DNA from 3 places in the Bacillus sp. H1a genome. Region 3 is predicted to be linked to each of the others. Evidence: riboswitches for the same ligand, from Rfam matches in the RefSeq annotation. Region 3 holds a riboswitch; each other region holds the start of a gene.

The links. Region 3 has a riboswitch for S-adenosylmethionine ahead of U860_RS0111495 (hypothetical protein). Riboswitches for the same ligand answer to the same signal wherever they lie in the genome.
Region 1: it holds a riboswitch for S-adenosylmethionine, as region 3 does, so the genes downstream of both, U860_RS0122170 (sugar ABC transporter substrate-binding protein) here and U860_RS0111495 (hypothetical protein) in region 3, are expected to answer to the same signal.
Region 2: it holds a riboswitch for S-adenosylmethionine, as region 3 does, so the genes downstream of both, U860_RS0127695 (peptide ABC transporter substrate-binding protein) here and U860_RS0111495 (hypothetical protein) in region 3, are expected to answer to the same signal.

Annotation. Positions count from the first base shown of each region.
Region 1 covers NZ_AYMH01000047.1:20,068-30,798, forward strand. The annotation lists gene kdpDN (KdpD-like non-kinase potassium sensor) at 1-444, shown strand, start outside; gene U860_RS0122140 (DMT family transporter) at 632-1,519, opposite strand; gene U860_RS0122145 (patatin family protein) at 1,821-2,675, shown strand; gene U860_RS0122150 (hypothetical protein) at 2,857-3,069, shown strand; gene U860_RS0122155 (hypothetical protein) at 3,145-3,417, shown strand; gene U860_RS0122160 (ABC transporter permease) at 3,445-4,440, opposite strand; gene U860_RS0122165 (sugar ABC transporter ATP-binding protein) at 4,424-5,911, opposite strand; gene U860_RS0122170 (sugar ABC transporter substrate-binding protein) at 5,908-7,020, opposite strand; SAM riboswitch class I at 7,109-7,214, opposite strand; gene U860_RS0122175 (NCS2 family permease) at 7,307-8,608, opposite strand; gene U860_RS0122180 (SDR family oxidoreductase) at 8,832-9,698, shown strand; gene U860_RS0122185 (L,D-transpeptidase) at 9,767-10,528, shown strand; gene U860_RS0122190 (hypothetical protein) at 10,631-10,731, shown strand, end outside.
Region 2 covers NZ_AYMH01000073.1:24,067-34,797, reverse strand. The annotation lists gene U860_RS34415 (DUF3948 family protein) at 256-357, shown strand; gene U860_RS0127725 (helix-turn-helix transcriptional regulator) at 423-1,370, opposite strand; gene modA (molybdate ABC transporter substrate-binding protein) at 1,503-2,309, shown strand; gene modB (molybdate ABC transporter permease subunit) at 2,315-2,989, shown strand; gene U860_RS0127710 (GRP family sugar transporter) at 3,291-4,142, shown strand; partial or broken gene pnuC (nicotinamide riboside transporter PnuC) at 4,209-4,403, opposite strand; gene proC (pyrroline-5-carboxylate reductase) at 4,484-5,287, shown strand; gene U860_RS0127700 (aldo/keto reductase) at 5,289-6,122, shown strand; SAM riboswitch class I at 6,273-6,377, shown strand; gene U860_RS0127695 (peptide ABC transporter substrate-binding protein) at 6,512-8,152, shown strand; partial or broken gene U860_RS34405 (peptide ABC transporter substrate-binding protein) at 8,157-8,357, shown strand; partial or broken gene U860_RS36110 (hypothetical protein) at 8,404-8,665, opposite strand; partial or broken gene U860_RS0127685 (AraC family transcriptional regulator) at 8,926-9,087, opposite strand; gene U860_RS0127680 (YusW family protein) at 9,261-9,728, shown strand; partial or broken gene U860_RS0127675 (peptide ABC transporter substrate-binding protein) at 9,745-10,041, opposite strand; gene U860_RS0127670 (hypothetical protein) at 10,142-10,654, opposite strand.
Region 3 covers NZ_AYMH01000022.1:54,226-64,956, forward strand. The annotation lists gene U860_RS0111440 (alpha/beta hydrolase) at 1-561, opposite strand, end outside; gene U860_RS0111445 (MarR family transcriptional regulator) at 750-1,169, shown strand; gene U860_RS0111450 (MFS transporter) at 1,185-2,384, shown strand; gene U860_RS0111455 (serine hydrolase) at 2,484-3,743, shown strand; gene U860_RS0111460 (cupredoxin domain-containing protein) at 3,917-4,288, shown strand; gene U860_RS33135 (YjcZ family sporulation protein) at 4,600-4,704, shown strand; gene U860_RS0111470 (helix-turn-helix transcriptional regulator) at 4,994-5,422, opposite strand; gene U860_RS0111475 (short-chain fatty acid transporter) at 5,805-7,151, shown strand; gene U860_RS0111480 (hypothetical protein) at 7,204-7,557, opposite strand; gene U860_RS0111485 (NAD(P)H-dependent oxidoreductase) at 7,554-8,129, opposite strand; gene U860_RS0111490 (SWIM zinc finger family protein) at 8,158-8,541, opposite strand; gene U860_RS0111495 (hypothetical protein) at 8,805-9,125, opposite strand; SAM riboswitch class I at 9,166-9,264, opposite strand; gene U860_RS0111500 (hypothetical protein) at 9,377-9,568, shown strand; gene U860_RS0111505 (YwiC-like family protein) at 9,600-10,322, opposite strand; gene U860_RS0111510 (ECF transporter S component) at 10,516-10,731, opposite strand, start outside.

The DNA.
Region 1 (10,731 bases), on a different contig from region 3:
ATGGATGAAAAAATTAGTCAAACAGTTATAGAGCCGATTGGCGTGAAAGAAAAGATTCTCGTTTGTGTACAATACAGTTCAACAGCAGAGAAATTAATAAGAAGGGGATGGCGCATGGCTGATCGGTTAAACGCTGAATTGTATGTCTTAAATGTAGAAAGGGAAAATATAGATTCTATTTCAGCAGGGAAAAAGCAAACAATTGAAGAGTGGAAATCCTTGACGAATCAATTTGATGCGAGCTTTGTATTAGAAGAAGCGAAAGGGAGAAAGCCAGCTGATGTTATTATTGAAGTCGCGAACAGACTACAAGTAACGCAAATTTTACTCGGACAATCAGCAAGAACACGGTGGGAAGAAATAAGAAAAGGTTCTATTGTAAATGAAATTATGAGACAAACGAAGCATATTGATATCCATATCGTTGCTGATCAAAGAGCTTAAAATAGAGACCTCCTTTCGGGAAGTCTCTATTTTGCTTTTTACTTATTTTCTTTTTTGTAGAGTATGGGGATTTTATTCCCGTGAGAGAAAGACATTCACTTAGAAGTAGACCTAGGTTAAGAGAATGAAAATAATATAAACGAAGCCCCTCAACGTGGATGTATATTTATCTATCTTGGCGAAATATTTATTCCATATTTTTCTTATAATTGAGTTTTAATAAACTTTTAAAATCTAACTCAGCAATTAATACACTTAATAATATGAGAGTTGCACCTAAGTAGCCTTTAAGTGTGAGTGTTTCACCCGTGAAAAAGAAGGCAAAACCGGCTGAAAAAACGGGTTCTAGTGAAAAGATAAGACCTGTATGTGTGGGAGTGGTATATTGCTGGGCGATAACTTGAACAATGAAAGCTACTGCTGTGCAAAATATACTTAAGGCTAAGGTGATTAGCCATGAGTCAATAGTGCTTGGAAGTTTTGGGGTTTCTATAATGAATGAAAAAATAAGACTAAATAGGCCAACAAAGCCGAGTTGTATTACCCCAAGAGCAATTGAATTCACATGTTTCGTTACTGTGCCCGTAATGATGACGTGAATCGCATAAAATAAAGCAGACAATATGCAAAATATATCGCCGTTACCGATCTTAAATTCACTATTTAATGTTAATAATCCGATTCCTATTATCGTTAAAACAATTCCTAATATAACTTTCTTTTCAGGAATGTGCTTTAAAAATATAGATGATAATATTGGAATGAAAATGACAGTGAGACTTAGTAAGAAACCTGCATTAGAAACACTTGTATACTTTGTACCGAAAGTCGCAAAAATATAAACTATAAATAAAACAGAAGCTAATATAAAAGCATATTTTACAGTTTTAAAATCAATTTTGAATAAGTGTTTGTAAAATATTAAACCTGATAAAAGAAAGGCAATAATAAATCGTAATGCGATTAAATTATATTCTTCTATGTCATCAAGGCCAACCTTTGTAAGTAGGATGGATGCACCCCAAAAAAATGTAACCAGTAGTAGCATTAAATCAGCTTTTAATTGTAATTTCATCCCTATTCCCTCGTTATCTATAATTTGTAATTTCATCCCCATCATCTTATTATATATTTTAATTTCAATTCTGAATATTTAAAATTAAAAAATTTGGGATTATTTATAATAATTCATTTAAAGAAGTCGTAGCGATATTTCGCTAGCCTGATAGTGATGTGGTGCTATCATTAGGAAGAAGAAATTCTTTTTTTTCAAGCCTTTTAAATATAGTTTCTGAAAGAACTCATATATAATAGAAAAAGATACTTAACATAGTGAATAATTAAAGAGTCAATATATAGAAAGAGGAGAGAGTAACATGCTTGAAAATACGGGGTTAGTATTAGAAGGCGGCGGTATGCGCGGAGTATATACTGGTGGGATACTAGAATACTTTATGGAACAAGATTTATATTTTCCATATGTAATCGGTGTATCAGCTGGTGCTTGCCATGCAGCGTCGTATCTTTCCAGACAAAGAAATAGAAATAAAACAGTAAATATTGATTATGCATCACATCCACAGTATTTATCGTATAAAAACTTATGGAAAAAGCGTCAATTATTTGATATGGATTTCATTTTTCATGAAATTCCAGAAAAGCATGTACCGTTTGATTTTGAAACATACTTTAATAGTCCAGAGCGTTTCCTTGTAGGAACAACAGATTGTGAAACTGGACAACCTGTTTATTTTGAAAAAGAGGGAACGAATGATGATGTGTTAAATTTATTGCAAGCGTCTAGTTCATTGCCATTTATTGCACCGGTAGTAGACTACCGAGGTAAGCAATTATTAGATGGCGGGATTTCTGATCCGATTCCAGTTCGTAAAGCACAGGAAGATGGATTTAAAAAATCAGTCGTTATTTTGACGAGAAATCATGGTTACGCGAAGAAAAAATCAAAGTTTGGCTGGGTTGCAGCAAAGGCTTATAAAAAATATCCCAACCTTGTAAATACGATGTTAGCTCGTTATGAAGTATATAATGAAACACTTCACTACATTGAAAGAGAAGAACAAGCGGGTAATTTATTTGTTATTCGTCCAGAAGTGCCGCTTCAAGTAGACCGTATGGAAAAAGATACAGCAAAACTACAAAATCTATATGAGCAAGGCTATGAAGATGCGAAGAGGCAATTTGCAGATTTACAGGCGTTTTTGCAAAAATAATAATTAGGCTGTGGAGAAGGAGTTCTCTGCAGTCTTTTTTGTATTACTTTGGTGCTTATACGTTACTTTTTTTATGTATAAATGTTTAAGAGTTTAAAGAGTTTGTAAAACATATGGGTTTCTTATTGAGGAGAATTTGCTTGAAGGTTATGGTGTAATATGGATAAAAGTGTGTGAAGGAATGATACATATCGAAAATGTATATAAAGGACTTAGACATACTGGATTTACTGCAATGCTTATTTTTGGCGGCGTATTTTTACTTCGCTGGCTTATTCATGATGAAATGTTATTAGATCAGCTTATTGGGTTTAGTGTAGGGATCGTGATGGCTATTTCATCAGTTTTCATTCAAAAGTATAGTAAAGAATTACAGGTAGATGAGAAGTATTAACAAATTGTAAGCTCCCTTTATATTTGGAGGGGGCTTTTTATAGTTAAGAGGTTTGAATAGAGAGGAGGCGTTTGGATGATTTTCTTATTTGCGGTGTATTTTGTTTTTATTATGACGTTGTTAGTTACATTTCTTCTTTCTAAAAAAGCATATAAGAAGCCTCCTGTTAAATATATCCCAACGTTAATTTTGTTTATTTTGGCTTTTATTTCTTCTATTATGTTTGTAATTAATAACGGAATGGGAGAGCTGATGATAGCAGGCTTCTTAGGACTTGTAGCAGTAGCGAACCTCCTCTTACTACTTGCGTTAAAAGTAGTTCGTACGATTGTTGCAAAAGGAAAGTAGCGCATCGGAATTCGATGCACTACTTTTTTATTTAAACTTCTTTTTAATAAATGAAAAGGCTAAAGCTGTAATTAAAATACTGCCTTTAATGATATCTTGTGCATAATAAGGAACGTTCATCATTGTGAGTCCATTTAATATGATGCCAATTAGTATGGAGCCGAGAAATGTTCCGATGACATTTGGTTTCTTGGCACCGAACATTGCATAACCGATGTAGGCAGCTGCGACTGCATCCATTAATAATGGGGCACCAGCTGAAACTTGTCCTGTTCCAACGCGGCTACATAGAATAATGCCGCCAATAGAGGCTAGTAAACCGCTAATCATATAAGCATATACACGGTAACGATCGGTAGGAATACCCGCTAATCTAGCAGCTTCTCGATTCCCACCTGTCATATAAAAGAAACGACCGTATGTTGTTTTTTCTAAAAAAAGATGTGCAATGAAAACAACGATAAGCATGATAATGACAGGGACTGGAATCCCTAAAACGGAGCCTTGACCGATAAATAAAAAGGATGGAATAAAATGTCCTGTGGCCCCAGACATTCCTTCATAAATAGAAGATCCTTTTGAGAATGTTAAGTGTAGTCCATTCACGATATACATGATACTTAATGTAGCTAGCAAATCTGGTAGTTTAATTCGGATAACGAGTAGTGCATTTAATAATCCAACTAATAGACCACAAAGAATAGGAATAAGAAGTGTGACTAATAGTTCTTGTCGATATAAAACGAGACAGGAGGCGGCCGCAATTGTTGCTAAACTAGCGGTAGAGCCGACTGATAAATCAAATCCATCTACAATTAATGTAAAGGTAACACCGATTGCAAGTAACGTTACAATAGAAATGGAACGTAAAATATCACTAATATTGTTGTAGGTTAAAAAAGAATCGTTGACGATAGAGAAAAAAATTGTAACGCCTATAATGATAGCGATTGTGCTAAATTGATAAAAAAGATGGGTAGGTAAATATAATTTCTTAGTTTTAGTTTTATGAACGAGATTCAATGGAATAGCTCCCTTCAGATAAGTATAAAAGCTGTTCAGGAGATAGGTCATTCGGCAAGTACTCGCCTACAAATTCGCCGTTTGCTAGTATAAGAATACGATCGGCGATATGTAGCGCTTCATCTTGTTCTCCTGTGAAATAAATTACGGAATTTCCGTCTTCTGTAGTGTTGCGAATGAATTGAAAAATGTCTTGTTTCGCAGCGACGTCTACACCTTTAGTTGGCTCGTCCAAAAGAAATAGATTATGTTTGAATCCATCCCACTTTGCAATCGAGACTTTTTGTTGGTTTCCTCCGCTAAGTGAATGAATAAATGCTTTTGGATCATTTGGTGAGATGCTGAAAGTAGTAATTGCCGCAGTAGCATTATGTAATTCGGGTTGTTTTCGTCTCCAACCAGATTGGTGTAAATTTGTGTGACTTATAATATCTTCCGAAAGAAATAAGCCCTGTTTTCTTCTTTCTTCTGGTACAAGTGCGATTTTCGCTTTAATTGCATCTCGCGGTGTTTTAATCGTTATATTTTGGCCGTTTATTTTTGCACGATAAGTATGGCGAGCACCAAATAAAGTTTCAGCAAGCGTTGTTTTTCCGCTTCCAATTAATCCGTATATCACAACAGTTTCTCCTTTTCGTACTGTAAGAGAAAGGGGAGAATGGTCTTTGTGTAATTGAAGCTCTTGTACTTTTAATATTTCTTCACTCCCGAATTTTGGTGCTGTATTAATAGGAAGTAAGAGTTGTTTTCCAGTCATTGCTTCAACAATTTGTTGATCTGTAATCTTTGTAATAGCTTCAGATAGTGTAACCTTACCGTTATGTAATACAGTTACCTCATCCGCAAATTTTCGAATCTCGGATAAACGATGAGAAATCAAGATGATACCAATACCTTTTGATGTTAAATCTTTAAAGAGATTCCCAAAGGTTTCCACTTCTTTTGGCCCAAGAGAAGAAGTTGGCTCATCTAATAAAAGATAATTTGTATTGTTAGATAGGGCTCTTGCGATGAGAAGTAATTGTTTTTCATGTAATGAGCAGTTTGAAACATCTTCCGAAACATTTAAATCTACCTGGACAGCTTGCAAATATTGTTTCGCAAGTGCTACTAATTTTGATTTTGAAAATAGTACTTTATTTTGCATTGTTAAATGATCGATTAGTACATTTTCTAATACAGATAATCCAGGAATAAGTCCGTGATCCACTTCTTGTGTTACGAAAGAAATACCATGCTTTTTCGCATCTCGTGGCGAAGTAAAGGAAATAGGCTGATTATCAATTTTTATGTCCCCAGCAACTGGCTGAATTTCACCAGTTGCAATTTTTAGTAAAGTACTTTTTCCCGCGCCGTTCATTCCTAGTAAAGCGTGAACTTTTCCTTTTTGTATGTTAATAGAAACATCTTCTAGTACAGGGGTAGCGATGTGATAAGAATGTGTAATGTTTTGAAGAGAGAATGTCATCATTTTTTCTCCTTCTCTAATTTTTTCATCCAAGGGGAATATGCATCTTTCGAGTCTCCCCAACCGTTTATATGTTTTGATAATTGATCCATTGTTATATTTTCTTTTGGTAAACTATCTTTCTTTACTAAATAAGGTTCCAGTGAGTAAATATCCGGCGTTTGTTCACCAGCGATTTTTTTGTATAAGAAGCGCACTTGAACTTTACCGACTTCAGCCGGATCAGTTGCAGCCGTAGCGGTCCAAGGTGAATTTTCTTTTTGCATGAGTTGTAAATCTTCATTACTTAAGTCAATGCCGTATACTTTTATATCTGTACGATCAGCTTGTTCGAGTGCTTTGACGGCCCCTTTAGCAAACTCATCCCACGAAGCGAAAATAGCTTGTAAATCCCCTTGTTTCGGATATTTCTTTAGTAAAGCTTCTACTTGTGTTTGTGTATCAAGTGGTGTGTTATTACTAGCAGTACCAAAGCGTGCAACTTCTTTTATATTTGGATAACGTTTATAAAAAGCATCGATGATAACATTGCGACGTTCCATTGGAGCAAATCCGCCAACCCATACGACGGCGATATTCCCTTGTCCATTCAAATCTTCCGCTAACGTTTTTAATGATTTCCATGCGAGACTATAGTCATCTTGATCAATAATTGTTACGCCTGGTAAGCGTAGGTCGTTATCAAATGCTACTACAGGAATGTTCGCTTGTAATGCTTTTTCTACTCCGGGTTTTAGTGCTTCAGAGCGACCGTGATCAATTAAAATACCATCAACTTTTGAATTAATAGCAGTATCTAGATTTGCTGCCATTTTTGCTAAATCATTATCAGAATTGTAGACTTGCACACTGCCACCGAATAGCTCAACTTGTTTTTTGACACCCTCAATATATTGAGAGGAAAAAGTTCCGATGGACATTTGCATAATTAATGCGATTTTTAATGGCTTTTTTACTTGGCTTGGAATTTCTGTTTGTAAATGGTTTTCTGCTGTAGTAGTCACTTTCTTCACCGGTTGTTGCATTTGTGAAGAGACAGCATCTTGTTCATTTGTGCAAGCTGTTAATGTAAGTAAGAGAAAAATAAGTGCGATGGAACAAAATTTCTTCATAAAAAAATCCCTCCTAAACTAAGAAGAGAGGGGAGGGAGTGAAAATAAAAAACGCCTTTTCATATAGAAAAGACGTCTTATCATATTACTCTTATCTTTCAACACAATGTGTTGTAAGAATTAGCACCGTGCCCATAAATGGGTCGGTTGCCGGGCTTCGTAGGGCTCATCCCTCCACCTGCTCTTGATAAGACATCGAATATTTAACTATTTCGAATTATTCCATAACTATGTACTATTGTCAAATGTTTTTTAATAAATAAAAAAACCCTCACAACGAGGGATTTTAATGTGGTAAGAATATCAATTGATAAGCGAACAAGATTCCGAATAAATACACAAGTGGGTGAACCGAACGGAATTTACCTTTTGCCACTTTCATAAGTGGGTATGAAATAAATCCAAGTGCAATACCTGTTGAGATACTTGATGTAAGTGGCATGCTTAAGATTACTAAGAATGCTGGGAATGATTCATCAAATGCATCCCAATCAATGTGGCGAACAGAGCCCATCATAAGACTACCAACGATAATTAGTGATGGTGCAGTAATAGCTGATACACCAGAAATGGCACTTACTAATGGTCCGAAGAACGCTGCTAATGCAAATAGAACAGCTACTGTAACTGTCGTTAAACCAGTACGACCACCGGCAGCAACACCAGCAGATGATTCAATATAAGCTGTTGATGGTGTTGTTCCGAACATAGAACCGATTGTTGCTGAGAATGAGTCAGATAGAAGAGCTCGTCCTGCTTTTGGAAGCTTTCCGTCTTTCATAAATCCACCTTGTTGTGCAACGCCAAGTAATGTACCTGTTGTATCGAATAGTGTAACAAGGAAGAATGAGAAAACAACGCCGTATAATCCGTAGTTAATTACATCAGATACAGCAGTAATTGGATTTGAAACAATAATTCCTTCTGGTAATCCAGGCATTGATGTAACACCGTTTGAGAATGTTAATTGTCCTGTGAAGAAAGCGATAATACCAGTTAATAGCATTCCGATAAATAGCGCGCCATTTACATTTAAAGACATAAGGACAATTGTAATTCCAAGTCCAGCTAATGCTAGTAGTACTGGAGCAGAGTGAAGATCTCCAAGTCCAACTAAGTTTGCATCATTTTTTGTAACGATACCTGTTAAACGTAAACCGATAAAGGCGATGAAAAGACCGATACCAGCAGTAATTGCATGTCTTAAGTTTTCAGGAATTGCTTCCATTAATTTTGTACGGAAAGATGTGAATGATAACAAAATTAAAATCATACCTGCTACGAATACAGCAGAGAATGCAATTGCGAAAGTCATGCCTTCATGAGCTTTTACAACAGAATAAGAGAAGTAAGCATTTAATCCCATACCTGGTGCAATTGCGATTGGTAAGTTTGTAAAGATTGCCATAAATAATGTTCCGACAACAGCTGCAATAATTGTCGCTGTAAATGCTTGTTCAAACGGAACACCTGCATCCCCAAGGATGACAGGGTTTACGACAATGATATATGCCATTGTTAAAAAGGTAATAATACCTGCCATAATTTCAGTTTTAATAGAAGTTTTATGTTTTGAAAGGTTAAACATATAAACATCCTTTCTTTTTACGAATAATTTCCACAACAGTTATATATAATATTCGTTTTTTATCTATTTTGCAATAGTTTTACATAAAAACTTTAGAACAATTCATATTTTATGTCTTAAATTCGAATATTAATCGTGAAGATGCGTGTGAATTACAGTTTTTTAATGTGTAAGTAGTTTTTATTATTGTGCACATTATAAGGAAAAGGAGTTGAAGGAAGTTATGCCACAGCAAAAAAACTTTTTAACAATGCCAGCGCAACATCAAAACAAACAGCCTGGTATTGAATCGTTAATGAATCCTCTTCCGCAATTTGAAGATCCAAATTATAAAGGAAGCGAAAAGTTAAAAGGAAAGAATGTATTAATTACAGGGGGAGATAGTGGTATTGGGCGAGCTGTGTCCATTGCTTTTGCAAAAGAGGGAGCAAATGTTGCGATTGCTTATTTAGATGAGGATGAAGATGCAAACGAGACGAAACAACTTGTTGAAAAAGAAGGCGTGGATTGCATATTACTGCCGGGGGATTTGAGTAGTGAACAACATTGTAAAGATATTGTGGAAAAGACTGTTTCACAGCTGGGGAGTTTAAATGTTCTAGTGAATAACGTCGCACAGCAATATCCGCAGCAAGGGTTAGAGTATATTACAGCGGAACAGCTAGAAAAAACGTTCCGTATTAATATTTTTTCTTATTTTCATGTTACAAAAGCAGCACTCTCTCATTTAAAGCAAGGGGATGTAATTATAAACACGGCATCTATCGTTGCGTATGAAGGAAATGAAACGTTGATCGATTATTCTGCAACGAAAGGAGCAATTGTCGCCTTTACAAGATCACTCTCTCAGTCCCTTGTACAAAAAGGAATTCGTGTAAATGGTGTTGCGCCAGGGCCAATTTGGACGCCGCTTATTCCATCAAGTTTTGATAAGAAAAAAGTATCACAGTTCGGGAGCAATGTCCCGATGCAAAGACCTGGTCAGCCGTATGAATTAGCACCTGCATATGTATATTTAGCGTCTAGTGATTCGGCTTATGTGACGGGACAAATGATACATGTAAATGGGGGCGTTATTGTAAATGGATAGTTTTCATTTATAAGAGCAAAGTAAAGCTAATTGCGTTTATTATGATGTTAGTGCTAGGGAGGATTTAGATGAAGAAAGTCTGGTTTATTGCAATCTTATTTTTCTGCCTACCAGCTAGCGCTTTTGCTAATACAGATCATCTAATATTAGTTAACCTTACGACGAATCAGCTATCTTTTTTTGAAGATGGAAACTATACTAGGACATTTCCGATAACGACAGGAAGAGACAGTACTCCGACGCCTGAAGGTAATTTTTGTATTATAAGTAAATATAAAAATAAAGACTACCATCGTAAAAAAATAGCTGGGGGTGCACCGAATAATCCTCTCGGTACGAGGTGGCTAGGTTTGGATAAAAAGGAATATGCGATTCATGGAACAAATCGGGAATGGACGATTGGAAGCCGGGAGTCGAATGGGTGTATTCGCATGCATGATCGGGACATACAATGGTTATATGATCGGGTACAATTACAGACAAAAGTAATTATTTCTCGTTTTTATACGAGTCCTGAATATGAAGCATATAAGCTTGGTTATCGTGTTGTGAGCTGGAATGGCCGTAAAGTAGAAGAGGAACAAATCGGGAATCTTACGTTAGTTGATCGTTTAAATATATATTGGCAAGAGCCAAATGGACAGCTTTCGAAAGTAAAAACAGTATTGCCAAATGAAAGATATGTAGTATATTCGAAACGGAAAAATGTAGTATATTATATAGGGAATAATTTGTATATAATAGATGAAACTGGAGAGAAAATTCGTTATGAACAATTACCGTATTCGATTTTGAGTAACATCTATAAAAGAAAATATAATGTCCCGTAATAGCTACCGTAAATAGACGGTAGCTTATTTGTGCTTTGATTTTAACTGCAACTATTGTTTTTTCATGAATATAATACAGTACGGATTGGGGGCGGTTATATTATGAAAAGTGAATTTGCATTTAAAATTTTCTTAGTAACGATTTGTTTATTTATCGTGTATTTGTATGCGTTACTCGTATTTTCCTTTTATGTTCCGTATAT
Region 2 (10,731 bases), on a different contig from region 3:
AAGACATTCTTACACGAATGTCTTTTTTTCTTACAAAAGTGTAATCCTCTCGTAAGCTAATTCGATAGTTGCAACTACCTATATTTCATATAATTAAGACAGAAAGCAGGGCAACAACAATTCGAAAAGGAGCGGATACACATGATGAACAAAATGAAATCAAACAAATTTTTTAACACAATGGGCATGGTGCTATCCGCACTTGTCGATGCAAAGGCTGTTGCAACTACATTAAACAAATAAGGAGAGATTATGATGAACAACATTACTTTCAACAAATCAGATTTTATCGGACTTGCAAGTGGAGCAGCTCTTCTTACGGCTTTCATTTACACACTTGCTCAAAGTCTCGTTTAACAATTTATTTCCCCAAACCCCTTTATATATAGAAAAAGCTGCTCGTCTTATAGACAAGCAGCTTTTTAGTTTGTTTCATATATAATTTGGCCTGTTTTGCTTATATCATATCCACCAATTGCTTTTAATTCATTATGAAACTCTTCAGATTGCAAAACTTCTTTCATAACCTCAATAAGTTCCTCATTTTCTTTATTCTTCAGAAGTACTAAATCATATTGTTCTTTCCTTATCGGAATAAAGTCTACGTTTACAATTTGCGAAAACTTTTCTGATCCTACTCCAACATCAGCCTTTCCATTCGCAACTTGCGAGGCAACACCAAGGTGATTTGATTCTCCCCATTCATATCCGCTAATATCTTCTTTATTTAATTTTTGAATTCGCAATTGCTCATCCACTAACACCCTAATACCAGAACCTTTTTCTCGATTTACAAATCGTATAGATGACTGAGATAAATCAGCCCATGTTTTTATATTTTTGGGATTTCCTTTTTGCACATAAAACCCAACATTTCTTGCTAATAAATTAATCATAATACATGGTTGTCCAACTAAAATACGTTTTACGTAAGGAACATTATATGTACCCGTTTCACCATCAAACAAATGCAAACTAACGACGCTTCCTTCTCCTTGGTACATCTTCACTAAACTCGTTAAACTACCTTGATACGCCCTTAATATATTAGAATTTGGCAAACGATTTTCTATATGTTTTGCCAGCATATCTAACGTTAGTTCTTGACCACTAATGATGCGTGTATTCGAACTACTAATTTCGTCCTTCTTTACAGGAGTAACTTGTACCTTACCTGTTTTCATTTGCTTTATATATTGTTCTAGATCCGCTGCATCAATGCGCATTTGTCTACCAACCCTATAAGAAGGGAGTTCGCCCTTTTTAATTAAGTCGTATACAGTTAATTTTGATACTTTTAATCGCTTTGCTACTTCTTCCGTTGTGTAGGAATGATGATCCATAGACGATTCCTCACTTTCTCCCTTCATTGTAACAAAGAAAAGAATATTTCTCCTAGTTTTTAAAAACAATCACATATTTCTAAATATGTTCAATTATAACTATTTATAATTAAATATAATTAGTTATAATTAATATGGTAAACGAAAGGGGATTTTTTTATGAACAAATTCACATTACGATCCATTGGGGTACTTATACTTTCTTTTCTTCTTATATTCAGTGCAGCTTGTTCAAGCGGAGAAAAGAAAGAAAGATCAGTTGCTAAAGAAGGAAAAACAGTAGAGCTTACTATATCAGCTGCTGCAAGTTTACAAGATGCATTAAAAGAAATTGAAAAGCAATATAAAGAGAAAGAACCAACTATTAAGCTTTCTTTTAACTTCGGTGCTTCCGGTGCACTTCAACAACAAATTGAACAAGGTGCGCCTGCTGATTTATTCTTCTCTGCAGCAGAAGATAAATTCCAAACCCTCGTTAAAAAAGGAGTCATTAATGAAAAAGAAGGAAAAAATCTTCTTGGAAACGAACTAGTTCTAGTCGTTCCTAAAAATAGTTCTCTTACAAAATTTCAAGATTTAAAAGATGAGAAAATCAAAAAATTAGCACTCGGTACACCCGAATCTGTACCTGCAGGAAAATATGCAAAAGCTTCTCTCACACATGAAAATCTTTGGAATGACGTTCAAAATAAAATCGTATTTACAAAAGATGTTCGCCAAGTGTTAACATATGTAGAAACAGGTAATGTTGATGCCGGTATCGTATACAAAACAGACGCTCTCGTTTCAGACAAAGTAAAAATTGGAGAGGCGGCAGCAGCTGATTCCCATGAGCCAATCCACTATCCTTTAGGTGTTATAAAGGAATCTAAGCATAAGAAAGAGGCGACTTCATTCTATGAGTATTTGCAGTCAAAAGATGCACAATCTATCTTTAAGAAATACGGATTTACAATCCTGCCATAATTACTATGAGCTTTGATACAATTTTGTCACCTGTCTTTCTATCCTTACGAGTAGCTGCATGCGCCACCGTTATCGTTACGATTTTGGGAACGATTATTGGACGGGCGTTAGCACGCTCCTCGTGGCGATATAAAGTACTACTAGAAACCATCTTTTTATTACCGATGGTACTTCCACCAACTGTTATCGGCTTTTTTCTCATTATCATTTTTGGAAATAACAGTCCCATTGGAAAGTGGATTGAATCATTATTTCAGCAGTCCATTATGTTTACATCTACTGCTGCTATCATTGCTTCTACAGTCGTTGCATTTCCGCTCATGTATCAATCAGCAAAAACAGGATTTTCTATCGCAAATGTACAAATTGAAGATGGCGCGCGCGACCTTGGTGCAAGTGAGTATCAAGTTTTTCTACACGTTACACTCCCGCTTGCATTCCCCGCACTACTTAGCGGTATGATTTTAAGCTTTGTTCGCGCACTCGGTGAATTTGGTGCCACTTTAATGTTTGCAGGAAATATACCAGGCAAAACACAAACGATTCCAACGGCAATTTATATGGCTATCGATGCAAGTAATATGCAACTCGCTTGGACACTTGTCATCATAACGATTAGCATGTCACTTCTATTTTTATTATGTATTCAACTCATTAATAAGCGAATTACCACTTCCTAAAGCAGCTTTCGACAAAGGCTGCTTCTTTATTTCCTAAGAAATAAAATATATCGCTATAAAATAACTGAATCTTATTTTTTATTAAAATATACATTCTATTTGAATTTACTTTCTAAAATAGTCAATTTCCTGTTATTATATGGAGGTGTTTCAAAAAATGAAGAAATGAAAACGCATTTATATCGTAAGTTCTTCATCCTGTTTTAGCGATCGGTAATCTTCTACTCTATTAGTGGGGCATTACCGATCGTTAGAACGATATGTAATTATATTGGTATAGAAAACCGAAGGGAGTCTTGTAATGGACATTTTATTAGCGCTTCTTCCTGCAATCGCATGGGGAAACATCTTATTAGTAAGCGTAAAAATGGGCGGTGGTGCATATAGCCAAACGGTAGGTATGACAATCGGTGCTCTATTCTTCGCAACAATTATGTATGTATTTACTCAACCAGCTTTAACAATGACAATCTTGATTGTTGGTTTTATTTCAGGTTTATTCTGGGCTTTAGGACAAGTAAACCAATTAAAAACAGTTGAAAAACTAGGTGTTTCAACTACTGTAACTATTTCCACTGGTATGCAACTTGTTGCAACTTCTATCTTTGGAGTTATCGCTTTTCGTGAGTGGACTACTACTACAACGATTGTTCTGGGAACGATTGCAATCCTATTAATCGTAGTTGGTGTTGTATTCACATCACTAGATGATAAAGAAAATGCACAGCCACCAGGACAATTGAAAAAGGGACTTCTTACTTTAATTGTTTCTACTTTCGGCTATCTTGTATATGTAATTATTATTCGTTGGTATAACATTGATGGTTGGTCTGCTATTTTACCACAGGCAGTTGGTATGTTTGTTGGTGCAGTTGTACTGACATCTAAACATAAACCATTTAACAAATACGCAATTCGTAATGCTTTATCTGGTTTACTATGGGGAACAGGAAACTTATTCTTACTTCTTTCACTACCACGTGTCGGAGTAGCAACAAGCTTCCCATTATCTCAAACTGGAATCGTTATCTCAACATTTGGTGCAATTGTCTTCTTAGGTGAAAAGAAAACAAAACGTCAATTGATCTTTATTGCACTAGGTAGTGTTTTAATTATCGGCGGCGCCGTATTACTTGGTATGACGAAATCATAAATTTATACTATATTTAAACCCCCTGAAGCGTATATGCTTCAGGGGGTTTTTTATTGCAATTATTTTTTAAATATAATTATTTATATGATTTTGTTTTTTATAGTTTCTCTTCCATTCTAGCAAGCCATCAATACATAAAAACAGATTAATAACAGATAATATTAGCATGACGTATAAGCCAGTTGAAATATAAATCACAATGCTAACTATGTTATACAAAATCCATAAATGCCAATTTTCTAAGATTTTTCGGCTTAGCAAAAGCCTTTTCTTTTTACAAGAAGCTCTTAAAAATGGTATCGTTTTTTATAACATTTTCTCATTAGAAAGGAATAAAGGATATGCCTAATAAACATCGAATTTTATTTATTGGTGCCGGCCGTATGGCAGAGGCTATATTTTCCGGATTACTCAAAACTAGTAAAGAATACATCGAAGAAATTATCGTTTCCAACCGAAGCAATGTAGAAAAACTAACGCAATTACAAACTCAATATGATATATCGATTACAACGGATTGGAAGCAGCATATTAAATCTGTAGATACAATTGTTTTAGCAATGCCGCCTGCTGCACATGAACAGTTATTAAAGGAGTTATTTCCTCTTCTAACCGACCAATTTGTCGTAACAGTTGCTGCTGGAATCGGACCATCTTACCTAGAAGAAAGACTTCCTCAAGGGACACCTGTTGCCTGGATTATGCCAAATACAGCTGCTGAAATTGGAAAGTCTATCTCCTTATATACGACGGGACATTCCGTAGATGAAACACATCAAGAAACGTTACAACTTCTTTTAAAAGGCATCGGTACCTCGCAATCTTGTACCGAAGAGGAAGTTCACCAACTTACCGCAGTTACTGGTAGTGCACCTGCTTTTCTCTACCACTTTGCTGAAGGGTTAATTGAAGCAACGAAAAGCTATGGAATTGATGAGGAAACAGCGAAACACCTTGTCATTCAAATGATTGCTGGCTCTGCCGCTATGCTCCAGCAAAATCAGGATCCAGCTGTGCTCCGCGAACAAGTAACAACACCTGGAGGTTCAACCGCCGAAGGCTTAAAAGTTCTATATGAAAATAATTTTTCAGAGGTCATTCAACAAGCAATTGAAGCAACCAATAAAAAAGCTAGGGGGAATTAATATGACTTTAATAAGTTTAAACGACTACACAACATTACATAATGGCGTGAAAATGCCTTGGTTCGGTTTAGGTGTTTTTAAAGTAGAAGACGGTACAGAAGTAATTAATTCTGTAAAAGCAGCTATAAAAAATGGATACCGTAGCATCGATACTGCTGCGATATATAAAAATGAAGAAGGCGTTGGTCAAGCAATTCGCGAATCTGGCATCCCTCGTGAAGAACTATTCATCACTTCAAAAGTGTGGAATAGTGATCAAGGTTACGAGTCAACATTACAAGCATTTGAAACTACATTAGAAAAATTAGGTCTAGAATATTTAGATTTATACTTAGTACATTGGCCTGTAAAAGGAAAGTACACTGAATCATGGAAAGCTTTAGAGAAGCTTTATAAAGATGGTCGTGTTCGTGCTATCGGTGTGAGTAATTTCCATATTCACCACCTGCAAGACGTATTTGAAATTGCAGAAATTAAGCCAATGGTTAACCAAGTAGAATACCATCCACGTTTAGCGCAAGAAGAATTGCATACTTTCTGTAAAGAGCATGGTATTCAGCTTGAAGCTTGGTCACCATTAATGCAGGGACAACTACTGGATAATCCAACATTACAAGAAATTGCTGCAAAATATAACAAATCAACTGCACAAGTGATTTTACGTTGGGATCTACAAAATGCAGTTGTAACAATTCCTAAGTCTATTAAAGAACACCGTATTATTGAAAATGCGAATATCTTCGATTTCGAATTAAGCACTGATGATATGAAGGCAATTCAAGCTTTAAACGAAAATCATCGCGTTGGTCCAGACCCAGATAACTTTAACTTCTAAATAGGAGAACCACTGTACATATGCAGTGGTTCTTTTTTAAAAACTGAAAATTTAAACTATTTTACATTCAATTGACACTTCATTCTCTAAGGTGTAAGATTTTGAATTATCAAAGAAACAAAAAAATGAATATAGTCAATTTGTTTACTCATTGTATCAAGAGAGGTGGAGGGACTGGCCCTTTGAAACCTCGGCAACAGGTTCATTTTGAATACTGTGCCACTTCCTGCAAGCTTTATGCTTGAAAGATAGAATGAGGGACTTCGTTTATATACGGGTGCATAACTTGTACGTAAAAATCCCTCTTTCTCAATACGAAAAGAGGGATTTTTTATTTTTCATTCCCTCATCATCATCCAATCTTATTAATTATTTAGGAGGAAAATCAAATGAAAAAGAAGTTTGTACCCGGTATTGCATCAGTTGTAGGAGTAAGTATTTTATTAACTGGTTGCGGTAGTTATAAAAACGAAGCGAGCGGAGCAAATGCAAAAGATGAGGCACCTAGTAAGCAAGTTTTAAACTTATCTTCCCCTACCGAGATTCGAACAATGGATACGGCTCGTGCTACTGATACTGATTCTGGTCAAGTAATGAGAAACGTATTTGAAGGTTTATATAATCTTGGTGAAGGTAATAAACCTGTTCCTGGTGTTGCAAAATCTCATGAAGTAAGTGGTGATAAAACGAAATACACATTCCATTTACGAGATTCAAAATGGTCGAACGGCACACCTGTAACAGCGAAAGATTTTGTCTTCGCTTGGCAAAGAGCTGTCGATCCAGCAACAGCCTCTGAATATGCTTTTTTATTCTTTGATATTAAAAACGCTAAAAAAATTAACAGCAAAGAGCTTCCAGCCGATCAACTTGGTGTAAAAGCAGTTGATGACCATACATTTGAAGTAGAATTAGAGCGTCCTGTTCCATACTTTATTAGCTTAACGGCGTTCCCAACATTTCTACCAATCAACGAGGAATTCTTTAAATCACAAGGTGATAAGTATGCTTTAGAAGATAATAACATCTTGTACAACGGAGCTTTTACACTAAGCGATTGGAAGCATGAACAAAGCTTTAAATTTAAGAAAAACCCTACTTATTGGGATAAAGATAATGTCAAACTCGAAGAAATCAATTTCAACGTTGTGAAAGAAAAATCAACGGAAGTAAATTTATTCGAATCGAAACAATTAGACCGCATAAAATTAACATCTGATTTCGTTGATAAGTATAAAAAGGATGGAAACTTTAAAGAACGTCCAAACGTAGGTGTACAATTTTTACGTATGAATCAACAAAACAAAGTACTTCAAAACGTCTCTGCACGTCAAGCAATTGCTCAAACAATTGATCGGAAATCCTTTGTAAATACGTTATTAAATGATGGCTCTATACCAGCTTATAGTCTCATTCCGAAAAATTTTGCAAAAGGTCCCGATGGAACAGACTTCCGTGCTGCAAACGGCGATTTAACAAAAATCGATACAAAATCTGCACAAGAATTATGGAAAAAGGCAAAACAAGAACTTGGATCTGAAAAAATAACATTAGAACTATTAACAAGTGATGGTGACCTTGAGAAGAAAACAGGGGAATTTTTAAAAGGACAATTAGAAAAAAACCTAGATGGCTTAACGATTAATATAAAACCTCAGCCGCGTAAGCAGCAGGTTTCATTATTATTGAAAGGTGAATATGAAATTGGAATTGACGGTTGGAGCCCTGACTTTGCTGATCCAATTACATTCCTTGAACTATTTACAACAAATAATCCTTACAATTTAGATCATTACTCTAATAAAGAGTTTGATGACACAATTGAGAAAGTCAAAACTACTTTAGCTGGTGATGAAAAAGCCCGCTTTGAAGCATTACTAGCATCAGAGAAAATATTATTTAAAGACTCTGTTATCGCTCCTCTCTATCAAAAAGGAGAATCTTATCTTGAACGTTCTTATGTAAAAGGAATTGTGCAAGTTGACTTTGCAGGCCAGTTAAACTTCAAGTGGGCAAAAATCGAAAAATAAATTCATAGAAACAGATTTAGCCGGTGATGAAAAAACTCGCTGGGAAGCAATGAAGCAAGCTGAAAAAATCTTATTACAAGATGGTGCTGTTGCTCCTTTATATCAACAAGGTCGTTCTTACCTACAACGCGGATTTATTAAAGGACTTGTAACAACTGACTTCGGCGGTGAGTTTAACTACAAATGGACAGAAGTTGCAAAATAATAAAACCCAGTAAAAAGGTATCCACATGAAGGATACCTTTTTTACTCTATACTTCTTTAACTACAGAACTTCTTCCCTTTACTATACCTTTTATACATATAACAATTACTGCTACCAGTTGTGTAACTAAAATAATAAACAATAATGAAATAATATTTTTCTCTAAACTAACTCCGTCGAATATTATTGTATAATAACCATTTGCTGCGTATGTTACGGGAAATAATCCCGGAGAGTATACCTGTATTTCCGAATACAGTGATAAGTATTTGTTTTAATGATAAGAAGACAAAAAGGACTATTGTCAGCTCTCTTTTTGTACTGAACTAAAACTCATAATAAATATAAACATCAAATATGTTTTCCATATCAGAGAAGGTATATGTCCTGACCAAAGACAACTAATTAAATAGTTGATTCCCATAATGCACGAGGATACTACTAAGCTAATACTTATCAGTTTCACACATTTGAGCATATCTTTTCTCCCTACTTTTTATTTTTCTACTTCTTCAAATTGCAGATTTGCCGGCTCTTCTAAAAGCGTTTCATAAAAGCTTTCTGCCAAATCCGTTACACTCATCCCGATATAACTTTGAAAAATACGATGAAAATAATACATCGATACTGTACTGTAAGATGCCACTCTTTCTATCGTAAGCTCTTCATGCAAATGATTCTCTATATATTCGATTGCTTTTTTTATCATCTCTTTATACTCTTCATCCATTTCAGTACCTCCCCACAACTTCAATTTTCCATATACATACAAATCCTATTTGATTTAAATTGCGGATTAATCCTTGAAGCTATGAGAAAATAATTTATTTTCAACACATACATAATTACATGAAATTGGGAAAAACTTTTATAGAATAAAGTTACATTAAGGAGGAATTTATGATGAGAATTTTACTATCAGCTTTATTAGCTCTTATGCTAGTACCTGCATTAACAGGATGTAAAGCTCCTGCAAAACAAGATACAACTTCTAATAAGAAGACGACAGAAGAGGCAAAGAATGAAGCTCCTGCAGATTTAAAGCTAAACTTTAATGAATTTGATTTAAAAGCAGACTATCAAGATACGAAGAAAGACTACGAAGCTGATTATAAAAATGTAGCAGCAGATAAAAAAATGGAAGCAAAAATTGAAGACCATAAAACAGATGTAAAGTTCACAGGCGACGAGGCTATTACAAAATTAAGCCCTCTTCTACAAGAATTAAAATTTGATAAAAACACACCAGATCAAGAGGTAATTGATCAAGTAGTAAATGTATTCAAACTTGATAAAGACTATCAAAAATTCGATTTAAAAGTTGTCTTCTCTGATGGAACGAAAAAAGAATATAAAAGAGAAGTAAAATAAAGAAGTAGGCGGTTGCCTACTTCTTTATTTTTGCATATCTTAAATCTGACTTAGATCCAACATAATATTGAAGTCCCGGTACTGATCCTTTTTGTAAGTAGGAATCAGAAGGGAATATAATTGGGATTAACGGTGAATCTGTAAACATGATATCTTCTGCTTTGTGCAATAAATCAAAGCGTTTATCTTCATTTTGTTCAACTTCTGCTTCTTTTACTAAAGCGTCAAATTCTTTATTATGCCATTTTGCATAGTTATTCGAGCCATCACCTGCATATAAATCTAGTTTGGTAATTGGATCTAAAAGAGAACCGACCAAACAATGTCAGAATTTCACAAAGAGCAGAAAGTATTAGTATGCGAGGATGAAGACGGAGATGGTAAGAAGAAAAAATAACCTTGTGCATGCAAGGCTATTTTTCCGTTTCTGTTTGAAAACGTTTATAGTATGTCGATGCTGTTGAAAAATTAATTTCTATATCACGAATTAGCGATGAGTCTTCTTCTTCTGCTAACTTCTGCAATTTTTTCATTGCTTGTTCTGACTCATTTAAGAAGCCAACATATAATTCATGTTCTTGTTCTTTCGACTTCGGTACACGAATTTCTTTACGCATATGATCAATATCTTCTAACATGCCCGTTGTTACCTTTTGCACGTCTTCCTTATATTTAGCAGTAGTTATTTCCTTACCGCCCTTTTCTTTTGCCACTTCAAATAACTGTAACGCTTTATTAATTTCTTTGTTCATCTTCACATCATACTTTTCATGTACCTCGCGATACACTTTCATATCTTCTGTCTGTTCAGTAGATTGCTCTACCTTTTCTTTCGGTTCTTTCGTATCTTTCGTGTCTTTATTTCCATTACATCCCGCAAGAAGGAGCATACTCCCAAGCATTGCAATACCGAAAATCTTCTTCATCTCTTATTCTCCTTTTATCTACATCTACTACAAATTACAGTTTCTCTTATCTCCACTTGTTTTATTATACCGAGAAC
Region 3 (10,731 bases):
ATATATTAATAGATTCCATACTGTACGGTAATATACTTTATTCATATTTTTTATCGCATCTACAACTGGTATGATTTGCACTGGATCTTGCGCGATTTCTTCTTTCGTTTTTAATAAACTCGATACAATTGGTTGCCCATTAATATCTTTTTTAAAGATTGGATATCCTTTCATTCCTACCGATTCTACTAAAATTAGTTTCTCTACAAAAGTTGGGTGACTCGCTGTAAACTCCATCGCAACACCGCCGCCCATTGACCATCCCATTAATGAAAATTTCTCTAGCTTTAATTGATCTATAAATAGTTTTACATCTTCTGCAAAGTCTTGTAATGAATCTATCGACTTATTATACGTTGATTGTCCAAATCCTCTTAAATCAATTGCGTAAATATGATATTGATCTTGCAGTTGCTCAATAACTAAATCCCAATGTTGTGACGATGTCATATTCCCGTGAATGAGTACAAGTATTTCTTTATTTTGCCTTCCAACCTCTTGATATGCAATCGTTTCTCCATTCGATAATGAAACAAACTCCATCGTTGCAGGCTTAATCATCACAAGTCCCCCCATTCTTTTAATAGAAAGAAAACTATTTACTTATTTCAAGGATACCATGTAGAATGTATGTTCTCAATATAAAATCTATACGAAATTTTTACATAAAACAACATGTCTATTACTAGACAATTATTATAAAAAAGTATATAGTTAGCTAGGTAACTAATTTGAAAGGATCAAACTACATGGACGAAAAACAACATTTTTTTCACATCGTCAGTCAAACTTCTCGTAAGTTTACGAAGAAATTTAATGAACGTGTATCTCCAACTGGATTATTTAGTGCACAATGGGCTGTTATTTTCCGCATTAATCAAACTGGATCTTGTACCCAAACAGAATTATGCCAGTATTTAAATGTTGAATCACCAACGATGACTCGCACGTTAACACGTATGGAAACGATGGGCTGGATTATTCGTACAGAAGGAAAAGATCGCCGTGAGAAGCTCATTTCCTTATCGGAAACGGCAATAGAAATGATTCCAGTATGGCAAGAAGAAGTGGATGCCTTTGAAGAAAAAACACTAGAAGGTATTAAAGAAGAAGACTTACATCAAGCATTTCAATTGTTACAACAAATCATCAAAAATTTAGATCATTAATATGGAGGGATGACGATGCAAAGTGAGAGACTTTGGACGAAGGATTTCCTCGGAACTTGTTTTAGTAGTCTGTTTCTCTTTTTAACGTTTTACATGCTTATGACTACTCTGCCTGTCTATGTTATAGACGGCCTAAAAGGAAAACCTGAGGAAATTGGCTTAGTCGCAACTGTTTTCCTTATTTCATCTGTTTTATGCAGACCATTCACAGGAAAATGGCTTGATGATTTAGGACGAAAGAAAATACTATTTATTTCTCTTTCATTATTTTTAGCCGCTACTGTTATGTATTTCGGAGCGCAAAGTTTATTTTTATTACTTGCCCTTCGCTTCTTACATGGTATTGGCTTCGGAATGGCAACGACAGCAACTGGAACCATTGTAACTGATGTTGCACCAGCTCATAGACGCGGTGAAGCACTTGCTTATTACGGCGTATTCATGAGTCTGCCAATGGTAATTGGTCCTTTTTTAGGTTTAACAATTATTTCTCATTTTTCATTTACTGCACTATTTATCGTTTGTTCGATATTTTCATTACTCGCATTTTTATTAGGATTAGTAGTAAATATTCCACATGAAAAACCAGTAAGTAAACACAAACGCGAAAAAATGAAATGGAAAGACTTAATTGAACCATCCTCTATTCCGATTGCTCTGACAGGATTTGTTTTAGCCTTTTCTTATAGTGGTATTTTATCCTTTATTCCTATTTATGCGAAAGAGCTCGGTTTAGGAGAAGTTGCTAGTTACTTCTTTATTTTATACGCACTTGTTGTTGTAATTTCTCGTCCATTCACAGGAAAAATCTTTGATCGTTTCGGTGAAAATGTACTTATTTATCCAGCTATTATTATTTTCACAATTGGAATGTTCATTTTAAGCCAAGCGCAAACTTCATTTTGGTTCCTTGGCGCAGGTATGTTAATCGGTTTAGGTTACGGAACATTAATTCCAAGTTTCCAAACGATTGCAATTTCTGCCGCTCCAAACCATCGACGTGGTTCTGCGACAGCTACTTACTTCTCGTTCTTTGATAGTGGTATCGGCTTTGGTTCTTTCATTTTAGGTATAGTCGCTGCCAAATCAAGTTATCATAATATGTATTTTATCGCAGCTATTATCGTTGCGTTCACTTTACTTCTTTATTATGGATTACACGGACGAAAACAAAAATTCAAAAAGCAACGTACAGACGGAAAAATATCCGCATAACGTTAATAAGGAAAGTAAACTTCCCCGTTTACTTTCCTTATTTTGTATTTCTTTCAAGACGAGCGTATACTTATAATAGAAACAAAAGGAGGTACATACATGAATATAAAGAAATCTCCCTTGCTATTATTGCTATTAGTATTACTATTCGTAGTTACAGGGCTTGGGTTTACTTTCTTCAAACATAATAAAACGACTCCAACTAAAGATAATGTCACGAAAGAAAACTGGTTAAATGACCCTTACTTACGTTGGTCGTATACACATATGAAAGAATTCACTTTAATTAATGAAGTAAAAAACAATCCTGACCAAATTGCTCACTTCCCTTCTGCGTTACAAAACTTAGACAATTTTGCAGTTAAACGTGAATTTGGAAATACGATCCCTCTAAAGAAGCTTTTAGACGAAAACAAAACAGATGCTTTTGTCATTGTACATAATGGACAACTTGTTTATGAACGATATTTCAATGGATATAACGAGAGCGAGCCTCATGGTATGGCATCGTTAGCAAAGATGTTTACTGGTGCAATCATACAATCTCTCGCTGAAGAAAATCGTATTGATATAGAGAAAACAGCTGATACTTACATAAAAGAATTAAAAAATACACCGTTCGGCAAAGCAACGCTTCAGCAATTAATGGATATGCAAGTTTCTGTAGAATACCCTACGCACGGATATGTACAGCCTGGACTAGAAAATCAAGATGCACAACTATATTTAGCTAGTAATATTTTACCCCGAGGTAAAAACTACAGCGGTCCTATGAAAATTTATGATATGTTACTAGAAGCAGAAGAAACTGCACCGCCTGGTTCAGCTTTTTCTTACAATAACGGATCAACAGAAACACTCGCTTGGATTATTCGAACAATCACTGGTAAATCGTTAGCTGAAAATGTAAGCGAACGAATTTGGTCTCAAATAGGTATGGAAGAAAACGCTTATTACGTTACAGATGAAACAAAAGTAGAACAAGCAAGCGCTGGTTTAAATGCAACTGCTAGAGATATGGCCAAGTTCGGTCAACTACTATTAAATAACGGTCAATATAACGGCAAACAAATCATCCCTTCTTCTATAACAGAAAGTTTGAAAAATGTACAAGAAGGTGAACTCGCAATTGACCGTGGTGCTTCTATTTCTTATCATAATCAGTGGTGGATTCCCCACAATGAACAAGGTGCTTTCGAAGTGTTAGGCAGTTACGGACAAACACTTTACATCGATCCGAAAGCAAATATGGTGATCGTCCACTTCTCTTCTAATGCTACGCCGAGTAATGAAATACATTCGATTTATTCAAATATGTATGTTGATATCGCAAATCATTTAGAGAAGCTTTCACAATAGTGGAAGCTTTTTTCTTATTTGAGCGTTTTATTTACATCAATCCTATTCCAGTTATCATTTCGTTATTAGGAGATGCTGAAAGAATTACTATTCGAAACACGCCACCCCCCATTAATATTGATAATATTTTATAAATTTGAAAACACTAGTACTTAGGAAAGGAGGGATTGCGAATGTCTGTGAAAAAGAAATTAACTGTATTGATCATTTCACTTGCGATGATTGTAGTTATGACTACTTTAGGATCACTCCGTTTATTTGCCGAATCCGACGTTGTAACACAGCCTATTGAGGTCGAATTGAATGATGATTACTTTAATCCGAATGTCATCACTGTTCCGGTTGGAAAGACGACAACTTTACTATTGAAAAACAAAGGAAATAGAGATCACACCTTTACGGTGAAAAAGCTCGGAATCGACGCCGAAGTCCCGTCAGGGAAAGAAAAAACCATTACCATAAAACCTGAAAATCCCGGTACATATGAACTAATCTGTCGGTTCCACTACCTGAAAGGAATGGATGGAAAAGTAATAGTCAAATAACAAGCAGTACCAATTGATCCTCTCTTTTTAATAAGGTGAAACTTAGATTAGCGGAAAAAGTCAAAGAAAAGTAATAAATAATTCATCGTCCATACTTATAAAACCCACAACTGATACAAAAGAAATTCAACAGGATCAAAAGAAAAATGTTTAATTAAAAAAGTCAGGGAAAGACACTCATATACGAGTGTCTTTTCTTTATTTTCAAAAGGACCTGCTCAATTAACGCGTAAAAACATAAAGTAAAGTGAATCCATTAAAAAACATGAGTGAACCCTAGTTTTCCCCTCTTATCTAAAGGAGGAACTATTATGGGCTTTGGTGGTAGTTGTGGCTGCGGCTTTGCTGGAGGATTTGCTTTATTAGTTGTATTATTTATTTTATTAATCATAGTTGGAGCTGCTTGCTTCTGCTAAAAAAACTATCGGAAAAGACACCCATATAAGGGTGTCTTTTCTTCATGGGGTGCTGACGCATCGCCATCAAGCTAAAAGAACGAGTTATCCCCAAACAATAAATACGAGTAAAATGCACAAACTTTTCGTTCTCTGGGTGATATGAGATTTTAACTTGATGGGCATGGGGTACAGCCGTCATTTCAAAGGTTTGCGTATCCAAAATTGTGATTAAGTATGAATTTACTAAAGCCGACAGCAATCAGATAATATTCATCTCCCCGATTGCTGTCGGCTTTAATTTTAAAGTTTAATTAAAAAATTTTTTCTTGTTATTTTTGATGTAGTTAACGACAATTACAAAATAAATAACAGCTATGAGACTAATTATGCTTAATGTTAGACCTGATGGATTGGACCAAGGAAGTACAAAAAGCCAAAATACTACTAAAATTGAACTCAATACATATAACCATTTGAATTGATCTGTCATTTTTAATTCCCCCATTTTTCCTTCTTTGATGATTTTATCTTTCAAGAAGTCATCTCCTTTAATTAATTCATCAATGCTAATATTGAATAAATCACTTAATGTAATAAGTGTTTCAATATTTGGATAGCCTTTTTCAAGCTCCCATTTAGAAACTGATTGTCTGCTTATGTTTAACTTAAGAGCTAATTCTTCTTGTGATAAGTTATGCTTTAAGCGTTCTTCTTTTAGCTTTTTATAGAATTCCATGATTTCAACTCCTCTAATTTTATTTTTACTATAGATTATAAAAGTTCGTAAGAATCGAAAAGTAGAATGATGTAACCTAAGAGTAGCAAACGTTTGAAACAGCTGGTTGCATTATGTTAAAGATGTTTATTATCTTCCGCAATCGAGCTGGCGGAACAACAAATTTTGAGGTTCTTACAAAATTCTTTATTTGATGGGCATGTGGCTTTACCCTCCTTTGAAATACTTCAACGCAAAATGAAATAACGTTTCTACATAGAATATTGATCTATCAATAAATTACGACAATCGCCTAATGATTCTGAATTTTCTATATATTAAAGGTTATTACTCAAACAACCTCGAATATTGTAATAAATATACATAAGGAGGTTGATTTATTTTGTTTCGTTCCTTTACAAATGGTTGCGTCGCCTTAGTGCAACGCTTCTTACCAGAACCGTTTATTTTATCCTGTTTATTGACGGTTTTCGTTATCTTCTTCGGCATGTTTGCAACACATCAAACACCAGTTGAAATGATTACTCACTGGGGTAATGGTATTTGGGGCTTACTTGCCTTTTCTATGCAAATGGCTCTTGTACTCGTGACTGGATCTGCTTTAGCAAACGCTCCTCTTATTAAAAAAGGATTAACGAAAGCGGCGAAACTACCGAAAACAAATGGTCAAGGTATTATTGCCATTTCTATTATTAGTTTACTAGGAGCATATATAAACTGGGGATTTGGCATTGTTGTATCTGTTTTATATGCAAAGGAAGTCGCAAGGCAGTTAGACGGACTTGATTATAGACTAGCAATCGCTTCTTCTTACTCCGGATTTCTCATTTGGCATGCAGGTCTTTCTGCTTCTATCCCTCTTACGTTAGCTACAGGCGGCGAAACGTTAATCAAAACGACAGCTGGGAGTATTAAAGAAGCGATTCCAATAACAGAAACGTTATTCTCACCATACGCTCTCGTTCCAGTTATTATCTTTTTAATCACAATGCCTCTCATTAATAAAGCAATGCATCCAGATGAAAAACATACGATTACAGTAGATCCTAGTGTATTTCATGAAGAAGCTGCCGCTCAAGAAGTTGAGCAAAAAACATTCGCTGAAAAAATGGAGAATAGTATTATTATTACACTTTGCATCGGGTTATTAGGTCTTATTTATATTTTTAACTATTTTAGTACGAAAGGCTTTAACCTTACGCTTGATATCGTCATTTTTATGTTATTAATTGCGGGACTTATTTTCCACCGTACTCCGATTCAATATATTCGTGCTTTTTCTGACTCAACAAAAAGCGCTTCTGGTATTTTACTTCAATTTCCGTTCTACGCAGGAATTATGGGGATGATGATTGGAGTGAATAGTGAAGGTCTTTCACTTGGAGGAGCTATATCTACTTTCTTTATTAGCATTTCAAATGAAAACACATTCCCGCTCTTTACATTTTTAAGCGCTGGAATTGTTAATATTTTCGTTCCATCTGGAGGCGGTCAATGGGCAGTGCAAGCACCAATCATGATTCCAGCTGGCGCTGAGCTTGGTGTACCCGCTGCAAAAACAGCGATGGCAATCGCATGGGGCGATGCTTGGACGAATTTAATTCAACCTTTCTGGGCGTTACCAGCATTAGCGATAGCTGGTTTAGGAGCTCGTGATATTATGGGATTTTGTGTTGTCAATTTACTTTATGCCGGCGTAATCATAAGCCTATGTTTCCTTTTCATTTAAATAATTAATTACTCGAAAAGCTAGTTTTATACTAGCTTTTTTATATGATAAATTATTCGCTTTCTATACAATTTATTATCTTTCTCCACACTATCTCTGTATGATTTAACACTTCATATGCAAACAAATCTTCGCACACTTTTTCAATCATATGAGGATTGTTCTTCAAGAAATTCCACCGTAGCACTTTAGGAAGAAAATGTTTTTCATATTCTTTACTTCCCCTTATCACCTCATCAACTTCTCTTTCACAAATTCCTCTTATTAGATAATCATTTCTTAATTGTATCTGAATTTGTTTAAACGTTTCGCTGCATTTCTTCAATTGGACTAAACACTTTATATACGTACGAAAAAGTTCGTCCTCATAATTACAACACTTTATAATACGATCGATTTCATTCATAATTTACGAGCCTCTCCTTCTATTTGTAACAGCCATTTTTCACGCTGCGTTACTTTACTCGTTTTCACAGATTGAAAAACAGAACGCTTTATATTACGAATGCCACAAAAGCGTAAAACTCCTCTTTTCATCATAATCCAATCCGCTGATCGATATAATAGTGCCACGTACCATAACGGTGAGTCTAACGTATTAATAACCCACGCCTTCTTTCCTTTAAATAAGCCTTTCGGTAATGCACCTTTATACTTATAAGCAAATCCAGCTACAAAAATACGATCGATAAATCCTTTTAAAATGGCAGGCATGCCCCACCACCATATCGGATATATGAATAGAAGAGCATCGGCCTTCTGCACTAATTCCCTATATCGCTTCGTCTCTTCTTCATGTAGTAAATCACGTCTTTTCTTCTCCTCATTAAATACAAGTACTGGATCGAATTGTTCCTTATATAAATCGAGTAGTGTAACAGAATGATTTGTTCCTTGTAGTCCTTTTTGAACATGCTCCAAAATCGATGCATTAAAACTTGAAGGATTAGGATGAGCGTATATAATTAATATATTCACTACAAAGCACCCCCTTCTACAGTTAAATTTACCCTTTCTTTAACATCTTCTCTACAATTTGCACATTTTTAGAACTTTGTAATAAACGATTTAACACTGTTAGTAACTCTTCTTTTTCTAAACCTTTCAGTTGCTCTTTAACTGTACTCTCACCAGCACCTTGAATATCATAAACGACCGCTGCCATATGTTTACAATAGTTCTCATAAGGACACTCGCAGCTACTTTCTGTAAAATCTTCAAGATCAATAATCACTTCATAATTCCCTGCATTTCCAGTAACGAAAGCAAATACTTTCTTGTCGTGTATTTCAACATCTTCTACATGTCCTTCTTCATAATATTCATACCCTCTATCTATAATGTACTTTGGAATCCATTTCGTTATATCTTTTAATAAATAAGCATACATAACAACACCTCTTCCTTTAATTCCCTTTTGACTTCCAAAACCCTGCGTGTTATTCTAATTACTGTCAAGTAGCGAGTCTACGTGACAAAACAACTGACACCTATTCGGCGAAGGTGTCTATTTTTATTTGTAGCCGATATGAAGTGCCTCTTTCAGGCACATTCAATTTTTGACACTACACACTCAACACCATTCCCTTGTATCAGGCTGCTTTAGCAGTCTTTTACTCTACATACTTCGTTATTCCAAGAAAAAAAGAGAGCTTAGCTCCCTTTTCTCGCTTTATAAAATACCCCTTTTTCAGCATAGAGATATTCATCAGAAGCTAAAGTAATTTTCCCATCCAGTTTCAGTTCATCTAATAGTCTTGATAAATAAAATTGATGTAACATTTTTTTCGTGAATTTTCCTTCATGATGCGAAACGATATGTTCTTGAATATCTAACAATGATATTGGCTTATCTTGCTCTATCATATATTCATAAACTGCATTACGCAGTTTTACGTATTTTTCGAGTGTCACAGTACTTCGCAACCCCTTTCTTCTTATTATGTATTTTCGTAATCGGTTTTTTTGCAACAAAAAAACCTCTCCGATAAGAAGAAGTTACGTATATATCTTCGTCTTATCTCCCAGAACAAATATGTTCTGCTGGAATTAGCACCTGCATCGCGGTTGCTGGGTTTCATCGGGCCAGTCCCTCCACCTCTCTGGATAAGAAAATATTCACTTTGAATTTAACTATACGTATCTTTATTGTAATTGTCAAATAAATTATATTTTCTTCTTTATTGTTCATACTACAAACAGATATACAAAAGGAGGTTACTACGTTGCAAAAGAACGCCCGTGGATACGTACAAGATTCATTTCATTCGTTACAAGAAGCGAAGCATTGTTTAGAAGATGCATTACAAACTGTTGAAAAAGAAAGCAATCGCGCACGTATTGAACAATCCCTTTATGCTGTAGAAGAAGCATTACAAAGATGTGATTATACCGTTCATATTTTAGAACAAGAATGAAAACTTCCCATCAAAAGATGGGAAGTTTTTTTCAAATGGCATACTTCATCATTATTGCCGTTATTATTAAAAAATATACAGAATTAACAATTTCCAAAATCCCTACTTTTAATATAGAAATCTTTTTACCATACAACATAATTGCTCGAATGACACTTGGTACGAATATGAGAGAACACCATGGATTTATAGCAAATACGATTACCGTTAATACAATATGATATCCCCAAGATATATAACGATACTTCGGATTATTTTTTTCACGAATCATTGTTTTCACGTAAAACGTGCTTCCTAAAAAATATAAGAATGAAATAAGCGCAATGAATACTGCTGTTCTATCAATAAATTTCATTGAGAAATAATAACTGATTAAGCCGCCTATACAAAACACAACAATCGCGCAAATGTCATTTAGTAATGCTCTTTCATTTTTTTGACGAGCGTAATACATGTTTACAATAAACAAAGGAATCAGTAACACTACGAATAAAAGAATTCGCCATTCATATAATAAAGAAATCATCCCAAATACGAATGCGCAAATAAAATATACAATTGCAGCGTGCAGAAACTCTTTTTTTCTTCTTTGCTTTATGTACATGAGAAATGGATACGTAGCTAAATAGATAAAAAACCAAGCTAAGAACAATGGAATATGATAAAAAGTAGGTTTGCCAAGTAATACACTTAATAGAAATGGAATGACAAGCATCGCCCATGCTCCATGCTGTTTCGGAATAACTAACTTCATTAACTATACACCTCCCTTTTGAAAATAATTCTCACCTATTATTATACAAATAACTTCATATAAAAACGAAGATATATTAAATCTATTCTTTGACACTTTTACAATAAAAAAATGCTTCTTACAATATGTAAGAAGCATGAAAGAGGCAAACGAATATGTAAGTCGCGACCCTACCTTATATGAGTATGCTGTTCTACGTCACCTTATGCTCATCTAATATACCATACTTTTTTTTAAATCTTGTGAGGATCGTAATCCATGAAGTACTGAATAACAGTAGGAAAATAACATTCGATATCGCATGACTAAGATCGAAAGAAAAACTTGCGACATAGTAGGCAATAACTGTTTCCCACGTTGCTTCTCGTATAAAACCAAGAAGCCCCCAGAAATTCATAATCCATCCAAA